Phenylobacterium montanum: one gene and its partner. The protein of the gene in region 2 interacts with the protein of the main gene of each other region in a pairwise test. Links are inferred from orthologs where the notes say so. Each region holds a gene or a part of one and is shown on either strand. Other genes may lie near its edges.

What was found.
Region 1: the proteins of rlmB (region 2) and KCG34_RS00805 interact in binary tests that used the Escherichia coli proteins (3 or more experiments, as listed by UniProt). The link is inferred for Phenylobacterium montanum from one-to-one orthologs.

Annotation. Positions count from the first base shown.
Region 1 is NZ_CP073078.1:153,063-168,839, forward strand. What follows is about bases 2,815-5,801. They hold KCG34_RS00805 (NAD(P)H-hydrate dehydratase), read left to right. Parts: upstream 2,815-3,571; coding sequence 3,572-5,032; downstream 5,033-5,801. Other genes in these bases: KCG34_RS00795 (glycerophosphodiester phosphodiesterase), read right to left, coding at 2,815-2,935; KCG34_RS00800 (RidA family protein), read right to left, coding at 2,946-3,407; KCG34_RS00810 (hypothetical protein), read right to left, coding at 5,042-5,614; putA (bifunctional proline dehydrogenase/L-glutamate gamma-semialdehyde dehydrogenase PutA), read right to left, coding at 5,770-5,801. In the rest of the region: KCG34_RS00780 (methylated-DNA--[protein]-cysteine S-methyltransferase), read right to left, coding at 1-367; KCG34_RS00785 (PAS domain-containing protein), read right to left, coding at 428-892; KCG34_RS00790 (GNAT family N-acetyltransferase), read right to left, coding at 978-2,159; more of KCG34_RS00795, read right to left, coding at 2,159-2,814; more of putA, read right to left, coding at 5,802-8,856; KCG34_RS00820 (Lrp/AsnC ligand binding domain-containing protein), read left to right, coding at 8,949-9,428; KCG34_RS00825 (hypothetical protein), read right to left, coding at 9,439-9,837; septum site-determining protein MinC, read left to right, coding at 10,076-10,771; septum site-determining protein MinD, read left to right, coding at 10,810-11,631; cell division topological specificity factor MinE, read left to right, coding at 11,628-11,891; KCG34_RS00845 (nucleotide-binding protein), read left to right, coding at 12,097-12,774; KCG34_RS00850 (TonB-dependent receptor), read right to left, coding at 12,771-14,804; KCG34_RS00855 (PQQ-dependent dehydrogenase, methanol/ethanol family), read left to right, coding at 15,023-15,777. UniProt on the Escherichia coli protein: Bifunctional enzyme that catalyzes the epimerization of the S- and R-forms of NAD(P)HX and the dehydration of the S-form of NAD(P)HX at the expense of ADP, which is converted to AMP.
Region 2 is NZ_CP073078.1:5,127,427-5,131,009, forward strand. The notes cover bases 850-3,583. They hold rlmB (23S rRNA (guanosine(2251)-2'-O)-methyltransferase RlmB), read right to left. Parts: upstream 2,773-3,583; coding sequence 1,927-2,772; downstream 850-1,926. Other genes in these bases: KCG34_RS23430 (hypothetical protein), read right to left, coding at 850-1,731; tuf (elongation factor Tu), read left to right, coding at 3,299-3,583. In the rest of the region: KCG34_RS23425 (YjbE family putative metal transport protein), read right to left, coding at 1-448; more of KCG34_RS23430, read right to left, coding at 508-849. UniProt on the Escherichia coli protein: Specifically methylates the ribose of guanosine 2251 in 23S rRNA.

The DNA of each region.
Region 1 (15,777 bases), 5.0 Mb from region 2 along the record:
CGCGCGCCAGCAGCTTGTCGCCCAGCCGCTCGGCGATCTCGCCATAGGTCAGGACCTCGCCCGGCGGGATCGCCCGGGCGACCGCATAGACCCGGCGATCGAAGGCGGAGACCGTTTCGAGATCCAGGTCGATGTCCGAAAGGTCGATCCGCTGACCGGCCATCAGGGCCTTGATGCGCTCGATCGCCTCTTGAACGTACGCTGGCGGTTCGGCCTCGGCGAGGTCGGGGAAGCGCCGGCGCAGGGCTGTGAGGGCGGCTGAACCGTCAGCCTCTGGCAGCATAACACGCACCAGCCCCTGCTCGCGCCAGGCAAGGCCGCAGGCGCCGATCTCGGTCTGGAAAAAGCAGAAGCCCGTCATGCTCATGCGCGGAATGTAGTGGGCCGCGGGCCGGTTCGCTCGCGGTTTTCGGACTCTTCCAGTCGGCTAGAGATCCTCAGCGCCGACGAGTTCGGTGACGTCGTGGGCGACGCCATAGACCAGGTCGCCGAACAGGCGCGAGGTCCATTCGAGTCGCCGATAACCACCGGAGCGGCGCCGGTAGCGGTTGGAAAAACCACCGGCGCCGCGGCCGCTGCGGACCGCCTCCATGCGATCGTGCGTGGCCCAGACATCGGCCGGATGGACCAGCCGGAGCAGCGGCGCGCCCTGCAACTCGCTCAATCGGAAGTCCAGATTGGCCTCCCAGGATTGGCTCAATTTGACGAATCGGCCGCGCAGGTCGCGGATGCAGAGCAGATACCGGGACTTCAGCTGTAAGGTCGGATCGAGCAGAGGCGCCTCGGCCATGGCGGCCGTATAGTCCCGCCACTGAGCCGCCGAAACTCCGCTCTGATGGAAGTGGTCGATGTGTTCGGCGAGCAGCGTGTCGAGCCGGCCGATCTCGTCCAAATCAAACCTATTCTGCGACTTCATGCGGAAACCGGGAGAAACAATACGTTCGTACTTAGATTCGGATTCGGGTCGATGGGCGACGTCAAGTTTGCGGCGTATCGCCGCCCCCCTGGCGGAAGGGCGAATATTCCTCCTCCAGCCACTCCATCTCGCCCTGCACCCGGTCGCGCTCCTGCGCCAGGAAGCGGGCGACCGGGTCGCGCAGGGCCGGGTCGGCGATCCAGTGGGCGGAATAGACGGGCGAGGGCAGATAGCCGCGGGCGATCTTGTGCTCGCCCTGGGCGCCCGCCTCGACCCGGGGCAGGCCCCGCAGGATCGCCTGCTCGATGGCCTGGTAGTAGCACAGCTCGAAGTGCAGGAAGGGCACGTCCTCGACGCAGCCCCAGTTGCGGCCATAGAGGCAGTCGGCGCCCATCAGGTTCAGGGCCCCCGCGATCCAGCGCCCGCCGCGGCGGGCCATGATCAGCAACACCTGGTCGGCCATGCGCTCGCCCAGCAGCGAGAAAAACAGCCGGTTCAGATAGGGCCGGCCCCACTTGCGCCCGCCGGTGTCCATGTAGAAGGCGAAGAAGGCGTCCCAGTGGTCCTCGGTGATATCCGCGCCGGTCAGGGCAAGGATTTCGAGCCCGGCCTGGGCGTCGCGCCGTTCGCGGCGGATGGTCTTGCGCCGGCCGGACGAGAGCGCCGCCAGGAAGTCGTCGAAGGTTGAATAGCCCTGATTACGCCAGTGGTATTGCAGGTTCTGCCGTTGCAAGAGGCCCTGTTCGCCCAGGAACCGCCAATCCTCGCCGGTGGGGAAGTTGACGTGGAGAGAGGAGGCGCGCGCCCGCTCGCAGACCAGGAGGGCTCCGCCCAACAGCACCCGGCGCGCCGCCTGCGCATCGACATCCGGCCGCACCAGCATCCGCGGCCCGGTCACCGGCGAGAACGGCGAGGCGCACAGCAGTTTTGGATAGTAACTCCCGCCGGCCCGCTCGTAGGCGTCGGCCCAGGCGTGGTCGAAGACGTATTCGCCCTGGCTGTGAGATTTCAGATAGAGTGGCATCAACGCCGCAACCCGGCCGGTCTCGTCCTCGACGGCGATATGGCGAGGCCCCCAGCCAGCGCGTTCGACCGCGCAATTGGACTCTTCCAGGGCGTCCAGGAAGTGGAAGGCGACGAAGGGATTGGCCTGGTAATCGGGATTGCCGGCGCAGGCGTCCCACGCTTCGCGGCCGATTTCGCTGATCCGGCTGTGAATCCTCACAGCCGGCTTGACGCTGATCACGCGGCGAAACCCTCGAAGATCAGGTTGTCGCAATGCGGCTTCAGCCGGTCCCACTCCTCGGTGCTACGCACGGTCCAGGCGATCACGGGCATGCCCTGGCGGCGCAGTTCGGCCGCCTTGGCGCTGGGCAGCATGTCGACCCCCAGGGCCAGGAAATGCGGCCGGGCGATGGATACGTGTTCCAGCCGCGCATAAGCCTGCCTCTGCTCGGGCGCCAGCTTGCGGGCCCCCTCGTCGGCATAGCCGTAGCTGTCGAGCCCGCGAAGAATCTTGGGGTGGTGCTGGGCGAACCAGGCATGGGAATAGGGGTTGAAACCGATCACGGCCACTGGGCCGTTGTGATCGATCAGGACCTCGTGCACCCGCTTCTCCAGCGGCCCGACCTCGCCGGCGGGGATCTTCAGCTCGATCTGCACCATCGCCCGATGGCCGACCAGGGCCAGGGCTTCGGTCAGGGTAGGGACTCCCTCGTCCGAGCCGTTCAGCCTGAGTTCGGCCAGGTCGGCCGCAGTATGGTCGCCGATCCGACCGGGCGCGCCGGTCATGCGCTCCAGCTTGCCGTCGTGGAACACCATGGCTTCGCCGTCGGCCGAGAGCTGCACGTCCAGCTCGATCCCGTAGCCGTGGGCGCAGGCGGCCTGGAAAGCGGCCAGGGAATTTTCCGGCGCGCCATCACCGTTCCACAGCCCCCGGTGGGCGACCGGAGGCTTGAACAGCAGGTCCCAGGCTTCGCCGAACCTGGACCTTGGATCGAGCTCGTCTGTCAGGCTCATCGGACCTCCCTCAGCGAACCTCCACCACCGCGTCGACCTCGACGGCGAAATTCAGCGGCAGCCGGTAGACGCCCACAGCCGAGCGGGCGTGCCGCCCCGCCTCGCCGAAGGCCTCGACCATCACGTCGGAACAGCCGTTGACCACCTTCGGGATGTCGAAGAAGTCCGGCCCCGCCTGGACGAAGCCGCCCAGCTTGACCACCCGCACCACGCGGTCCAGGTCGCCGTCGCAGGCGGCGTTCATCTGGGTCAGAAGGTTGATTCCGCAGAGTCGCGCCGCGCGCTGGGCGGTTTCCAGGTCGACATCCTGGCCGACCACGCCGCGCACGCCGCCGTTGGCGTCCACAGACACCTGGCCGGAAATATGCACCAGGGCGCCCGCGCGCACGAAGGGAACATAGTTGGCCACGGGGGCCACGGGCTGCGGCAGGATGATCCCAAGGCTGGCAAGGCGTTGCGCGACGGCGGACATGAAAACTCCTTTGGCTCAGGCGGCCCTCTTATCGCGCGTCCGCCTGCTGGGCGATACCAAATCACCGTCAGCGCCTGCCGTCACCTTATCCTTGCAAGATACCTTTCCCGAACGCGTCGGCTCGCCTAATTCGGGGTGGCATCTGCGCCAGCCGGGACGAAACCATGGCCGACCACGATATCCTCACTGTCGCCGAGATGACCGCGGCGGACCGGGCGGCGATCGAGGCGGGGACGCCGGGCGCGGTGCTGATGGCCAGGGCGGGTCAGGCGGTCGCCGCGGCGATCCAGGCGCGCTGGACGGCGCGGGACACGGTGGTGCTGTGCGGGCCGGGCAACAATGGCGGCGACGGCTTCGTGGTCGCGCGGCTGCTAGCCGCCGCGGGCTGGCCGGTGCGCGTGGCCCTGCTGGGCGATCGCGGCCAGCTGAAGGGCGACGCCGCGCTCGCTGCAGCGGAATGGGACGGGCCGGTCGAGGCCCTCGTGCCGCGGTCGATCGGCGATGCGAAGCTGGTGGTGGACGCCGTGTTCGGCGCGGGGCTTTCCAAGCGCCTCGACTCCATCGTCGCCGAAACCCTGCGCCTGGCCGAGACCAGCGGCGCGGTGGTGGTCGCCATCGACCTGCCCTCAGGCCTCTCGGGCGACCTCGGCGGGCCGCTCGGCTACGCGCCCAAGGCGGACCTGACAGTCACCTTCCATCGCAAGAAGCCGGCCCATGTCATTGAACCGGGAAGGGGATTGTGCGGCGAGGTGGTGGTCGGCGACATCGGCCTGGCCCCGGTCCCGACCAGCCTGGTGGAGAACCATCCCGACAATTGGGCGGCCAAGATGCCCTGGCCGGACGCCGCCTCGCACAAGCACGCCCGCGGCCGGCTGATCGTGATCAGCGGCGAGATGTGGAGCACGGGCGCGGCGCGCCTCGCCGCCCGCGCCGGCCTGCGCATCGGCGCCGGCCTCGTGACCTTGCTGTCGCCGCCGGACGCCCTCGGTGTCAACGCCGCCCACAGCGAGGCGGTCATGCTGCGCCCGTTCGACACCGACCTGGAACTTGAGACCGCCGCCGGCCACGCCGACGCGGCGATCATCGGCCCGGCGGCCGGCGTCAATGAGGCCACAGTGGCCAATCTGTTCGCTCTGGCCCGCACCGGCGCGGCCCTGGTGGTCGACGCCGACGCCCTGACCGCCTTTCGCGACGATCCGGCCGAGCTGTTCTCGGTGCTCGACCGCGACGACGTGCTGACCCCGCACGTCGGCGAGTTCGAACGGATTTTCCCGGGACTGCTGAAGTCGGCGCCCGAGCGGATCAGCGCCGCGCGCCAGGCGGCGGCCAAGGCTCACGCTGTGGTGCTGATCAAGGGGCCGGATACGGTGATCGCCGCCGCCGACGGCCGCTGCGCGGTCAATACCAACGGCTCGGCCTGGCTGGCCACGGCCGGCTCGGGGGATGTTCTGGCCGGCTTCATCGGCGGCCTGATCGCCCAGGGCATGGACAGTTTTGAAGCCACCTGCGCAGCGGTCTGGATCCATGCGCGGGCGGCGGAGTTGCACGGCCCGGGCCTGATTTCGGAAGACCTGCCGGGGCTCGCCCCCCAGGTGCTCAGGGAATTGATCGCCTGGCCTGGCTGAGGCTTCGCGTCAAGCCGTCGGCTTCCACTGCGTGTTCTGCATCTGGTAGTTGCGTAACTGGTCGGCGGACTCGTTGTGCTCCTCGGTTGCGCGGGATTCGTAAGCACTGTCAAAGGGTTGCCAGTAGCAGTCGACGTTGCCTTTGAAACCCGGATAGACGCGGTGGATATAGTCGGCGAAGGCCGCGTCGCGCGGGGTCGTGTCGTGCTTGGGCGAGCCGGGGAAGGGGGCGGAATAGAAGGTCCGCTTGTGGGCGTCGTCGGTATAGCGGCACCAGCCATAGCCGGATGGATCCAACGCAGCGCCGTAAACGGGATTCCTGGCCGTGGCGACGTTGGGGTCGGCCGGGAGGGGCGTGGCTGGCGGGTTATAGGGCAGCACGTTGGGGCGAGCGCCGTAGGGGGTCTGGCCGTTGCCCGGCTGAGCGGCTCCGTTGGGATTGGGTGCGGGGGTGGCCATCGGATGCTGCTGCGGATAGAGCACCGGCGGCGCGGGCTTCTGGCCATAGATCTGAGCGCCGGCCTGGCTCCCCGCGGCGACCGCCAGTAGCAGCACGCCCAGCCCAATCGACCCGATCCGCATCGTCACCGCTCCTGCACGCCCTTTGGCCCGATCCGAAACGCGCGGGCCAGCGAAAAGCTTCGCCTTAGCCACCGCAGCAAGTTTCGGGCCTTTGCGCCCCAGCTATAGCAAACCTGGGGCGAAAACATGGAGAGACGTGAGGCTCGCCCGCCGGTTCAGCTCAGATTGAGCAGGGCCGGGTCCCCGCCGAGGGCGGCGATGTTCACGCTGACGGCGCGCTCGCTGGCGAAGCGGGTCAGGGCGTGCGGGCCGCCGGCCTTCGGGCCGGTGCCGGAGAGGCCCTCGCCGCCGAAGGGCTGCACACCCACCACCGCGCCGATGATCGAGCGGTTCACATAGACGTTGCCGGCGGGGACCGTGGCCATCACGGCTTCGGCGAAGCGCTCCAGGCGGCTGTGGACGCCGAGGGTCAGGCCATAGCCGCGGTCCACCAAGGGCTTGGCAGCGGCGGCGAGATCCTCCGGATCGTAGCGGACGATGTGCAGGATCGGGCCGAACACTTCCTTTTCCAGGACGCCAGCGTGGGCGATCTCGGCCAGGACCGGGCCGAAGAAGGTTCCCTGGTCGGGGGCGGCCAGGCGGTGCAGCACCTTGGCCTCGCGGCGGAGGCGGCTGAGGTGCTGGTGCAGCGCGGCCTGGGCCTCGGCGTCGATCACCGGGCCGATGTCGGTCTTCGGGTCTGCTGAGTCGCCGATCACCAAGGCGTCCATGGCCCCGGCGATGCCCTCGATCAGGGCGTCGGCGGTCTCGTGCGGAACCATCAGGATGCGTAAGGCAGAACAGCGCTGGCCGGCCGAGCCGAAGGCCGAGGCGATCACGTCGTCGATCACCTGCTCCTTCAGGGCGGTGGTGTCGACGAACATGGCGTTCAGCCCGCCGGTCTCGGCGATGAAGGGCACGATGGGGCCGAGGCGCGACGCCAGCCGCCGGTTGATCGCCCAGGCGGTCTCGGTGCCCCCGGTGAAGGCGACGCCGTCGAGGCTGGGATGATTGACCAGGGCCGCGCCCACGGTCTCGCCGCGGCCGGGCGCCAGGGCCAGGAGGCGAGGGTCCATGCCAGCGGCGTGGAACAGGCGCACGGCGGCCGCGGCGACCAGCGGGGTCTGCTCCGCAGGCTTGGCCACGACGCCGTTGCCGGCGGCCAGGGCGGCGGCGATCTGGCCGGTGAAGATGGCCAGCGGGAAGTTCCACGGGCTGATGCAGGCGAATACGCCCCGGCCATGCAGGTGCAGGGTGTTGGTCTCGCCTACCGGGCCGGTCAGGACGTCGGCCTGGCCGAACTGGGTCTCGGCGAGATGGGCGTAGTAGCGACAGAAATCGGCGGCCTCGCGTACCTCGGAAATGGCGTCGGGTAGGGTCTTGCCGGCCTCGCGGCAGAGGATGGCGATCAGGCGGTCGGCGTCGGCTTCCAGGGCGTCGCCCATGGCCCGCAGAACCTTGGCGCGTTCGGGGCCGCCGATCCGGTCCCAGGCCGGCTGGGCCGCCTTGGCCAGGCGGAAAGCCTCGTCGATGTCGGCGGCGGCAGCTTCGCTGGCTCGGCCCAGGACCTTGTGGTCGGAGGGGCTCTTGGCGTCGGCCACGGCCTCGCCGGTCTTCAGTGCGCCGCCGATGATCGGGCCGGCGCTGAGAGAAGTTGTTTCCAGCGCGGCGATCGCCGCGATCAGCCGCTGACGCTCGTCGGCCACGGAGAGGTCGGCGCCGGCCGAGTTGCGGCGCGCCGTACCATAGAGATCGGCGGGGCGAGGGATGCGCGGGTGCGGGCCGGGGCGGGCTTCGACGGCTTGCTGCGGATCGACGATCACCGCCGAGGGCGGGGTCTTCTCGTCCAGCAGGGCGTGCACGAACGAGGTGTTGGCCCCGTTTTCCAGGAGGCGCCGGACGAGGTAGGGGAGTAGGTCCTCGTGCCCGCCGACCGGGGCGTAGGCGCGCAGCACGGTCTCGCCGCGCAGGTCGCCGGCGGCGCGGTAGAGCGCTTCGCCCATGCCATGCAGGCGCTGGAACTCGATTCTGACGCCCGCCGCGTCGGCCATGCGGCGCACCGCGGCCAGGGTATAGGCGTTGTGGGTGGCGAACTGGCCGTAGAGGTGCGGCGAGGCTTCGATCAGCGCCTTGGCGCAGACCAGGTAGGAGAGGTCGGTCGCCGGCTTGGTGGTGAACACCGGATAGTCCGGCCGTCCACCCACTTGGGCGCGCTTGATCTCGCTGTCCCAATAGGCGCCCTTAACCAGCCGCACCATCAGCCGCCGGCCGGTGGCCTGGGCGAGGTCGGCGAGGGTGGCGATCACCTCGGCGCCGCGCTTCTGATAGGCCTGGACCGCGAGGCCGAGGCCCCGCCAGTCGGCCAGTTCGGGCTCCGTGCAAAGGCGTTCGAGGATCTTCAGCGACAGCACCAGCCGGTCGGCCTCTTCGGCGTCGAGGGTGAAGTTGATATCGCCCTGGGCGGCCATCACCGCCAGGCGCTTCAGGCGGGGATAGAGTTCCTCCCAAACACGCGCCTCCTGGGTCGCCTCGTAGCGGGGCGAGAGGGCCGACAACTTGACCGAGACCCCGTGGCCGGCTTCCGGACCCTTGCCCTTGGCCGCCGCGGCGATCACCGAAATGGCCTTGGCGTAGGCCGCCTCGTGACGGTTGGCGTCGGCGGCGGTGCGGGCGCCTTCGCCCAGCATGTCGAACGAGCAGACCAGGTCCTCGGCCTTGGCCCGCTTGAGCGCCGCCTCGATGGTCTGGCCCAGCACGAACTGCTCGCCCATGATGCCGACCGCCGCGCCCACCGCCTTGCGGATCACCGGCTCGCCGATACGCCCGGCCAGGCGCTTCAGGAAGCCGGGCAGGTCGATGCGGGCCTCGTCGTCGACATCGACCAGCTTGCCCGTCAGCATCAGGCTCCAGGTCGAGGCGTTGACGAACAGGCTGGGCGAGCGGCCCATGTGCGCGGCCCAGTCGGCCGAGCTGATCTTCTCGGCGATCAGCTTGTCGCGGGTGCTCTCGTCGGGGGTGCGCAGCAGGGCCTCAGCCAGGCACATCAGGGCCAGGCCCTCGCGGGTGCCGAGCGAAAACTCCTGCAGGAAGCTCTCCACTACGCCCTGGCGCTTGGCGGCCTTGCGTGTAGCCAGGACCAGGCCCTCGGCCTCGGCGCGCACGGCGGCCCGGTCGGCTTGGCTCAAGGGCGCGGCGGCCAGCAGGGCGGCGACCGCCTCGGCCTCGTCGCGGTATTTCCCGGCGTCCAGCGCGTCCCAGTTCATGGCGATCTTCCCGATTTTCATGTCTTCGGTGTAAGCGAAAATTCGGAAAATGTGCTTTGTATGTATGGCGTCTCTGTCGAAGGAAGTTCGGTATGGATGGTCGAAATGACACGTTTGCTCTTGACGAGACCGACCGCCGCATCCTGCGGGTGGTTCAGGACGACGGCCGCATCACCAACGCCGAACTCGCCAAGCGCTGTAATCTCTCGCCCGCCGCCTGTTTCGAACGGGTGCGGCGCCTGCGCGAGCGGGGCGTGATCCAAGGCTATGTCGCGCTTCTCGATCCCGCCAGCGTCGATCGCGCGCTTCTGATCTTCGTCGAGGTGCACCTGGACCGCACCACCAGCGACGTATTCGACGCCTTCGCCCGCGCGGTGCGCCTGTCGCCCGAGATCCTGGAATGCCACATGGTCGCCGGCGGCTTCGACTATCTGATCAAGGCCCGGGTGCGGGACATGGAGGCCTATCGCGCCTTCCTGGGCGACATCCTGGTGCGCATGCCGGGGGTGCGTGAGACGCGGACCTATGCGGTGCTGGAGGAGGTCAAGCACACGGTGGTGCTGCCGGTGTAGGCGGGATGGGCTAGTCGTCCGCCCCGTCGATGGCCCGGGCGACCAGATCGCGCCAGGTGGGATCGGTGTCGTCCACCAGGTCGACGTCTTCCAGGAGCGCCACGGCCGAGCCGCCGTCGGGCAGGATCAGGCCCAGCACCTCCAAGCATTCGCCGTCAGGCCCGGTGTGCTGCTCGGCCTGCACCGCCACCGCGGCCTGCTCGCCGTCTTCCTCCCACCAGATCACGGGCTGGGGCAGGTCCATGGCGATGGGTTGCGGATCGTCCGTGTCTCCGAGCGCGAACACCGCCCGGCCCGCCTGGACGTCATCGAGCGTCGCCACGGCGTCGGCAAAGGCGTGCAGCCGCTGCCAGTCGTCGACATCGAAGCCGCCGCCTTCGTCATCCCGCTCGTCGCCGTCCTGCATCATGCGCCGCCTCATAGATCGCGCCGAGCCGGCGCGCCAGTCGCTCGCTTGCGCCGACAATTCAGCTGTGGATCGAGGGAACGAAATCGGCTGCCGGGCCCTACGCCGACAAGTGCGCGTTGTCGGTGTGGGAGGTCGGGCATGTACGTCCGCCGGGCTTTGTGGATCAGTCCAAGCGTTGTGGGCCCAGGCAGGCCCGACCTGAGCAGGGCCGGTCGCCGGCGGCCAGGATGCCTCCTCGGTGTTTGAGCCCGCTCAGTTTCCCAGGGTCCGGGTCCGCGGCCGCAACTTCATGGCCCTGATCGTCGAGCCGGAGGCGCCGCTCGGCGACTGGTTCGCGGCCCTGGATCGCCATCTGCAGCGTGCGGCGGTGTTCTTCGCCGACCGGCCGGTGGTGGCGGATCTGGCCAGGATCGTCGGCGGCGAAACGGCGCAGGGCCTCGTTGTCGAAGCGCTCGACGAACTGGCGCGCCGAAATCTCAGGGTGATCGGCGTCGAAGGGGCGGAGCCAAGCCTGCTTGCGAAGACGCGCTGGGGCCACCTGCCGACTGTGCTGCACGGCGCTTTGCGGGAAGAGACGGATGCAGGCGAATCCCAGGCGGATGGGCCGCAGGCCCTGCTGGTCGAACGGCCTGTCCGCTCCGGGGAGTCGATCTATTTCGAGGCTGGAGACGTGACCGTGGTCGGCTCGGTGGCTTCGGGCGCCGAAGTGATCGCCGGCGGCTCCATCCATGTCTACGGCGCGCTGCGCGGGCGGGCCATAGCCGGTCTGAAGACGGGCGACGCGGCCCGCATCTTTTGCCGACGGCTCGACGCCGAACTGCTCGCCGTGAACGGCGTCTATCGCACCGCCGAGGACTGGGGAGAGTCCCTGAGGGACAGCGCCGTCCAGGCCTGGTGCGACCGGGGAATGCTCAGAGTCCTGGCGCTCGACTGACGCCGTCCAAGCATCAAAACACAAGGAGCCGTGGCTGCATGTCGAAAGTAATGGTTGTCACCTCCGGCAAGGGGGGCGTCGGCAAGACCACCTCGTCCGCCTCGCTCGGCGCCGCGCTCGCCCTTGCCGGCCAATCCGTCGCCCTCGTGGATTTCGACGTGGGCCTGCGCAATCTGGACCTCGTCATGGGCGCCGAGCGCCGGGTGGTGTTCGATCTGGTCAATGTGGTCCAGGGCGACGCCAAGCTCGCCCAGGCCCTGATCCGCGACCGGCGGATCGAATCCCTGTCCCTGCTCGCGGCCTCGCAGACCCGGGACAAGGAGGCTCTGAGCGAAGCCGGGGTCGGCGAGGTGATCGGCGAACTGCGCCAGAAGTTCGACTGGGTGATCTGCGACAGCCCGGCCGGCATCGACAAGGGCGCGACCCTGGCCATGCGCTTCGCCGACATCGCCGTCGTGGTCGCCAATCCTGAGGTCTCTTCCGTGCGGGATTCCGACCGCATCATCGGACTGCTCGACTCCAAGACGCGCCTGGCCGAAGAGGGCGGGACGATCGAAAAGCACCTGCTGCTCACGCGCTACGATCCCGCCCGCGCCGCCAGAGGCGACATGATGAGCGTAAAGGACGTGCTCGAGATCCTCGCCATCCCGTTGCTGGGCGTGGTCGAGGAGAGCCAGGACGTTCTGGCTGCGTCCAACCTCGGCTGCCCCGTCCCGCTGCACAATCCGGGCTCGTCGGTCGCGCGGGCCTATCAGCAGGCCGCCCGGCGTCTGCTCGGCGAGGTCATCGCGGTCGAGACGCCCGGCGAACGGCGCGGCCTGATGGCGCGGCTGTTCAAGCGCAGGGCTGCGGTCGCATGAACCTGTTCAATTTCTTCAACCGCAATCGGACCGGCTCGGTCGCCCATGAACGGCTGCAACTGTTGCTGGCCCACGAGCGGGCCGGTGACGGCCATGCGGACCTTGTCGCCCTTTTGGAAAAGGAGATCCTGGCGGTGATCGCGCGCCACCTGCCCATCGAGCGGGACAAGGTGGTGGTCCGGCTCGATCAGGGCGAGGCGGTCTCGACCCTCGAGATCGACATCGAGATGCCGGAAGCCGGCTGGGCGCCCCCGCGATAGCCCGGGCGGGGCCGGGTTCCTCAATGCGGACCTTCCTTGCAGATAGGGAAGGGTGTTATCGAGACTTCCCAGAGTTCGGCTCGCGGGTCGGTGGCAAGGCGCGCCGACGGCGATCGTGGACGTGGTCGGGTCTCGGCTGTCGGGCCGGGCGCCGCATTGAATTCCGTATCGAAAAGGGGGCTGGCTCCACCTGGCCGCAGACCGCTTGCACAGTGTCGCTTTCATCAGCCCGAAGGGCGGCGCCGGGAAGACGACGGCGGCTCTCCTCCTTGCCCTGGGGCTCGCCGAGCGTGGTCAACGCGTGGCGATGATCGATTCCGACCCCAACAAGCCGCTGGTTGAGTGGGCCAGGCTGCCTGGGCGTCCGGACCGTCTGTCCGTGCATCCGTCTCCCACATTGCACGACTTCGTCGATGCTCGGCGCGAGGCGCTGCGCACCCACCCGGACTGGATGATCCTGGACACCGAGGGAACCGAGAGGGGGGCGATGGTTTTCACCGCGCTTCGCCCCGACCTGGTGCTGACGCCGCTCGCCGGATCGCAGCTGGAGGCCACCCAGGCGATCAAGGCCGCCGAGATGGTGCGGAACTTCGGCCAGCGCGGCGGACGCCCGCTGCCTCACTCCTGCCTGTTGACACGCATACCGGCGGCGATCCGATCGCGCACGCTGAAGGCGGTCGTGGACCGGTTGCGCGCGCACGAGGTCCAGATCCTGCCGACCGCACTCCTGGAGAAGGAGGCGTTCCGGGCGCTCTTTTCCGCCGGCGCAGGCTTTGACGCGCTGGAGGCTGCGGGGGTTGGCGGCGTTGCGGCGGCGCGATCCAACGCCCAGGCCTATGTCGACGCCGTGCTGGAATTCGTCCAGCAAACGCCCGTGTCCTAAGCGCCTGGCCCGCCGCGCAAGGTGAGGCCGACGCGGAACCGCCGCGGTTCGTCATAGCTCGTGGCGCCTGGCACGGTCGCGGTCGAGGCCGTGTGGCCAGTGGCGATCTTGGCGTCGAACAGGTTGTCCATGGCCAGGAACAGGCTGGCGTGGCCGTTCAGCCGCCAGTCGGCGCGGGCGTCGACATTGGTCCCCGGATTGAGCCGTCGGGTGTTCTGGTCGTCGTCGAACCTCAGGCTCTCGTAGCGCACGTCGCCGGTCAGGCCGAGCCGGTCCAGCGGCCGCCAAGTCGCGCCGAGGCTGGCAGTCAGGCGCGGGGTCTCGGCGGGCCTGAGGCCGGTGAGTTGCGGGGCGCTCGAGCCGCCATCGACCCGGGCCTCGGTCCAGGCGAAGGCGGTGCGGGTGGTGAGGTTGGCCGAGACCCTGAGCGAGGAGTCGAACTCCACCCCGTGGGCGTCGATAGCCGGAATGTTCTCGCGCTGGAACAGGGTCCCGCCAGCGACGATGAAGCCGTCCAGAGGGCTGAGGAACGGCCCATGGGCGATGGTGACGTTGGCGACGGCCTTTTCCAGGCGGTTGTAGAAGCCGGTGGCGCTCCATTTCAGCACCGCCCCGTCCTGGCCGACGCCGCCTTCGATTCCGTAGAGCTTTTCCGGGACCAGGGCCGGGTTCGACTCGGTCACGTCGTTGCCGACGCGGAAGGGCCTGTAGAGTTCGTTGAGCGTAGGGGCGCGGAAACCCGAATAGGCGGCCAGGCGGATGAAGCCGTCGGCCGGCAGGTCGCGGCGCACGGCCAGGCGGAAGCTGGGCAGGGCCTGGTCCTTGCCGGGCGGATGCAGGTTCAGCGTGACAGCGCCGGTGCTGATCTTGTGTTCGATGCGGTGGCCATCGGAGCTGGACCAATCGTCGACCCGAGCGGCGCCGACCAGCAGCCAGGGGCCGAGATGCTCGCTCGCTTCGGCATAGACCCCGCCCATCAGGGTCTCGCCGCCGGCATGGCGATCCATGGTCAGGACCCCGGCCACGGCCTTGAAATGCTCGCGGTCCTCGCCGCTGGCGCCGCGCAGGTCGCCGCCCAGCTCCAGTTCGCCGTGGTCCAGCAGGCGGCGCAGCGCAATGTTGGCGCCATAGCCGTCGGCAGGGGTGTCGTACTGCACGTTGGAGAGGGTGGTGGAGACGCGGCCCGCGGCGACGCTCACCGAGCTGTTGTAGAGGTTGGAAAGGTCGCCCCAGGCCTGGGCGCGCCAGCCCCAATGACCGGCGGAGGGCGCCTGGGCGTAGGTCAGGCTGGCCTGGGCGCCGCGGGCGCGCGACTGGGCGCCGCGCAGGCCGGCGCCACGGTCCTCTTCGAACGCCGCAATCCGCGCCGCCAGGGCGCCGGGCCCGAGGTCGGCCAAATAGCGGAGGCTGGCGTTGGCGTCGGTCAGGGTGAGCCGGGTGTCGGCGGCGCCCGGATGATCCTCGACCGGAACCCAGCCGTCGCTGTGCTCGCCGGCGGCGCTGAACACCACCTCGCCGCCGGGCGCAGCCAGGGCCGCGATTCCCGCTGCGCGGGCCTGGCCGCCGTCGCCGCCTTCCACATCGCCGCTCCAGGCGCCCGGCGCGGGCTGGGCCTCGTCCAGCGAGATCACGCCGGTCAGGGCGCCTGAGCCGTAGGGGCCCGCGCCGGCCCCGCGGACGACATTGACCCCGGCCAGGTTCTCCGGCGGCAGGCTGGTCCAGATCACCCAGCCGCCGAAGGGGTCGTTCTGCGGCACGCCGTCCAGGGTCACCAAGGCGCGGCTGGCGCCCGAGCCGGCGATCGCCCGGGTGGAGACGCCCTGGGTCGTCGGGTTGGCGGCGAGGCTTGAGGTGCGGCGGAACAGGGAAACGCCCGGGACCTGCTCCAGCGCCGTGTCCAGCCTGGGCGCCGTCGCCAGATCCTTGGGCGTGAGCTGGATCACGGAGAAGGCGGCGTCGGAAAGGCGCGGCGGCAGGCGGGCGGCCCGCACCACCACGATCTCGGGATTGGGCGGCAGGTCAGCGGGCACGACGGCGGCCCTTGGGCTGCGGCGAACAAGGCGTCCGGCCAGTCATCGGCTTCCCCAGTCTTTTGGTTTTTCTTGCCGCCTGCCTCGCATCCAGGCGCCTAAAGCGCAAGATGCCGTTGGGTCACCAGTTCAAAAGCGCGCTGATCTTCGCTAGCGTCGCTTCATAAACGACGATCAGCAACGCCGACCGGGACTCCTGGCGGCGCGGGGAGGCGATGATGAGGGGTTACGGCGCAGCTTTGGCGGCGGTTCTGGCCGCGTCCATGGCCCTGGCGGGCTGCAACATGGGCCACGGCCCCGCGGCGGTGGACGCCCAGCGCCTGACCGAGGCGGACAAGGATCCGGGCAACTGGATGAGCCATGGCCGCACCTACAGCGAGCAGCGCTTCAGCCCGCTGGACAAGGTCAACGCCTCCAACGTCAAGGACCTGGGCCTGGCCTGGTCCTACGAGCTGTCGACCAACCGCGGCGTCGAGACCACTCCGATCGTCGTGGACGGGGTGATGTACGTGACCAGCTCCTGGAGCCTGGTCTATGCGCTGGACGCCAAGACCGGCAAGGAGCTGTGGAAATACGACCCCAAGGTCCCGCGCGAGGTGGGTCACAACGCCTGCTGCGACGTGGTCAACCGGGGCGTGGCGGTCTGGAAGGGCCGGGTCTATGTGGCGACCCTGGACGGGCGGCTGGTCGCGCTGGACGCCAAGACCGGCCAGCCGGCCTGGAGCGTGGTCACGGTCGACCAGACCAAGCCCTACACCATCACCATGGCCCCCCGGATCATCAAGGGGAAGGTGATGGTCGGCAATTCCGGCTCCGAGTACGGGGTCCGGGGCTATGTCTCGGCCTATGACGCCGACGACGGCAAGCTGATCTGGCGCTTCTACACCGTGCCCGGCGATCCCAAGAAGCCGTTCGAGAACAAGGCCATGGAGGCGGCGGCCAAGACCTGGTCCGGCGACTGGTGGACCATGGG
Region 2 (3,583 bases):
AGGGGTGGGCGTGGGCCGCGCCCGCCACGGCCAGCACATTGTCCAGCGACATGGAAAGGTCGGCGGCCAGGATGTGCAGGAAGGCCTGGGACAGGGTCTTGGCCGGCGGGTCGGCCTGATCGCGCGCGGCGCGGCCCTGGGCCCTGAGTTCGCCCACCATCTTCAGGCACACCCACAAGAGCAGTATGCCGCCAGCGAGGGTCAGGCCGATCAGGTTCAACAGCTGAGCGGCCGCCAGGGCGAAGGCGATGCGCATGACCACGGCCGCGGCCAGGCCCAGCAGGATGGCGAGCCGGCGATCCTTGGGCGTCAGGCCGCTGGTCGAAATGCCCACGGCGACGGCGTTGTCGCCGGCCAGCACCAGGTCGATCAGCACCACCTGGACCAGGGCGGAAAGCGGCCCGATCCACATCGCGCCAGCCAGGCTCGCAAAGAAGGTCTGCCCCATCAGGGATCAATGAAGTTTTGGCGCGGCGCTGGCAAGCGCTCGTCCGTGAAGCTTGGGCGTCAGCGGGCCGGCTCGGCCTGACGTCCGGCGGCCCGGGCGGCGGCGTGCTCTTCGTCGGCCAGCATGGCGGCGCGGGCGGCTGCGCGGGCCCGGCGGCGCTCGGCCCGGTCGCGCTCGGCGGTGTGGCGCGCCGCGGCGACCAGCACCACCACCACCAGGATCAGCAGCAGGACGGCCAGGATCGAGCTCACGGGAACCTTGCCCAGCCCCGGCAGGTCGACATCGCCCATGTGCAGGTTGAACAGGCCCAGGCTCTGGGCGGGGGGTTGTTCGGCCATTGGCGCTGGTTTGACCGGTCGCTCCAGCGACAGCAGCGGCAGCGCCTGGGCTGCGCCGTCCAGATGAGCGACCAGATCGGCCCTCAGCGGGCCCCCGGCCGAGCCGGGCTGGGGCTGGACCTGCCAGGCGAAACTCGGCGACGGCGCGGTCAGGGAATCAGCGGCTGGCGCTTGCAGGGTCTGGGGCGCGGCTGGGGTGATCAGATAGCCGTCTCCGCTGAGGCTGGCGGTGACGTCGAAATGGCGCGCCTCTTGGCCCAGGCCGTTCTTGGCCGCCTCGTTGCGGATGCGGGCGTAGAGGTCGGCGGGCAGGGTCAGGGTGACCGAACCCGGCTTGCCGGCCGCGAGATCGTCGCTGACCACGAAGCCGGAGCCGTCGGCCACCGGACCCCGGAGGGCGCCTTGCATCTGGGCCAGGCGCTCGCTGACTGCGGCGGGGGCCGGCGCCGCGGGCCTGGCGGCGGCCGAAGGCGCCGGCTGGCTGGGGCGCAGCCCATGGCGCTGGGCGGTGAGGCGAGCTGCGGGGGCGCCGTGGGGCGTCATCCCCCAGACATGGGTGTTGCGGGCCCATTGGCGGTGAGGGTGGCGATGGGGCGACGGCGAAGCCTCGGCCAGGGCCGGCGCCGGCCTGGCTGACGGCTGGTCGTAGCGGTGACCATAGACCCGGGCGCGCTCGTCCGCCGACATGTCCTCGGGGTTCGGGATCGGGGCCATGCTGGCGGTCTGGTCCGCCGGTGCGGGCGGCGGCGTCGGCGCGGCCTCGGCCGGCGGAGGCCCGCCGGCGAGATCGGGTGCAGCGGGGGGCGGCGGCGCCTCTGCGGTGGCCATGGGCGGCGGCGGCGGAGCCTGCTCCGGCGGCGGGCCTTCGCAGCCGGCGACGAGCAGCACCAGGACCCCGATGAGGCCGCTGGTGACGACGTCCCAAGCCTTCAGTCGCCAGCTCACTGTCAAAATCCGCGCCTTTCCTACAGCACTGGCGTCCGCGCTTGCGCCCAACGGTCGGACGCAAGGGGGCCAGAGAACCACGCTCAAGCCGGAAATCAACAAAATTAACCTGTGTCGGGGAAGGTCATTCACCCCTAAAGCGAGATATTGGTTGGGTTTTCTCGCTTTTGGCGGCGCCGGGTGCGACGCTTTGCGTTAACCTTTGGCGCCGGTTCCGCGGGGCCGCGACAGCTCATAGAGGGCCACGGCGGCCGCGGCCGAGACGTTCAGGCTCTCGAAGCCGCCGGGCATGGGGATTCGGGCCAGGGCGTCGCAGTGTTCGCTGACCAGGCGCCGGATGCCCTCGCCCTCGGAACCCAGCACCAGCACGGTGGGCCGCTCGTCCAGCACCGCTTCCAGCGTTTCCTGAGCGGCGCCGTCCAGGCCCACGGCCCGCCAGCCGAGGTCGGCCAGCCGCTCCAGGGCGCGCGACAGGTTGGTGACCCGGGCGTGGGGCAGGATGTCGACCGCGCCCACCGCCGCCTTGGCCAGGGCGCCGGCGAGGGCGGGGGCGTTGCGGTCCTGCAGGATGATCCCCCTGGCCCCGAAGGCAGCGGCCGAACGGAAGATGGCGCCGACGTTCTGGGGATCGGTCAGCTGGTCCAGCATGACCAGGGGGCCGGACCGGTCCTCGGCCAGCTCGTCCAAGGGCAGGGGCTCCAGCGGGTCGATCTTCAGGGCGACGCCCTGGTGCACGGCGCCAGCGGGCAGGGCGCGGGCGATCTGGGCCGCATCGGCGATCTCCAGCGCAGGCGGCTGGCCGAATCGTTCGGTGAGCTGACGGGCGCGGTCCTCGCTCGCCAGCAGGCGCCGCGGCTTCTCCCGGCGCGGGTTGGCCAGGGCCGCCTCGACCGCGTGCCAGCCCCACAGCCAGTCGCTCGAAGCCTTGTCATGTGCGGATTTGTGCGGCGCTTTGTGGGGGCCGGGACGCCCCTGGCTCGGCCGTTCCGCCCCCGTCTTCGGACGAAATTTCCGGTCGTTGCGTTCGCGAAAAGAGGCCACTATAAGACGCGCTCCATTTTGGGGCCTCGAAGCCTCCGCGGCGCCGGCCGAGCGATGTGCTATCATCTCTCGGCTCTGCAGGCGGAGGTTTTTTGTTCGAGGGCCGTGGCCATCCGGCCAAGGCTTTCGGGCGAAGATCGATGCTTCCGGCGCGCGCGGGGGAATGTCCCGAGCGGCAAAGGGGGCGGACTGTAAATCCGCTGGCGTACGCCTTCGTAGGTTCGAGTCCTACTTCCCCCACCACGCGCGCCGAGGCTGAAGATCCGGTCCCCAGAACGCAGGTTTTGGATCCCGGTCGGGAGCCAAGGCTGCGCTACCGTGTTTCTGGGCTCAGGCTGACCGGCGACGCCGGCCTGGACCGACTGGAGGAGTTTCGCGGCTCGACCGCTTCACCCTTGCGGGTATAGCACAATGGTAGTGCAGCAGCCTTCCAAGCTGAGGATGCGGGTTCGATTCCCGCTACCCGCTCCAGATTTTCGAGACCCCAACCCGCGCCCCTCAAAACCGCGCCACTACAGGTAAGACGATGGCCAAGGAAAAATTCAACCGTAACAAGCCGCACTGCAACATCGGCACGATTGGTCACGTTGACCACGGCAAGACGACGCTGACGGCGGCGATCACGATGACGCTGGCGAAGACGGGCGGCGCGACGGCGAAGAAGTACGACGAGATCGACGCGGCGCCGGAAGAAAAGGCGCGCGGGATCACGATCAACACCGCGCACGTGGAATACGAGACGCAGAACCGCCACTACGCGCACGTCGACTGCCCCGGGCACGCCGACTATGTGAAGAACATGATCACCGGC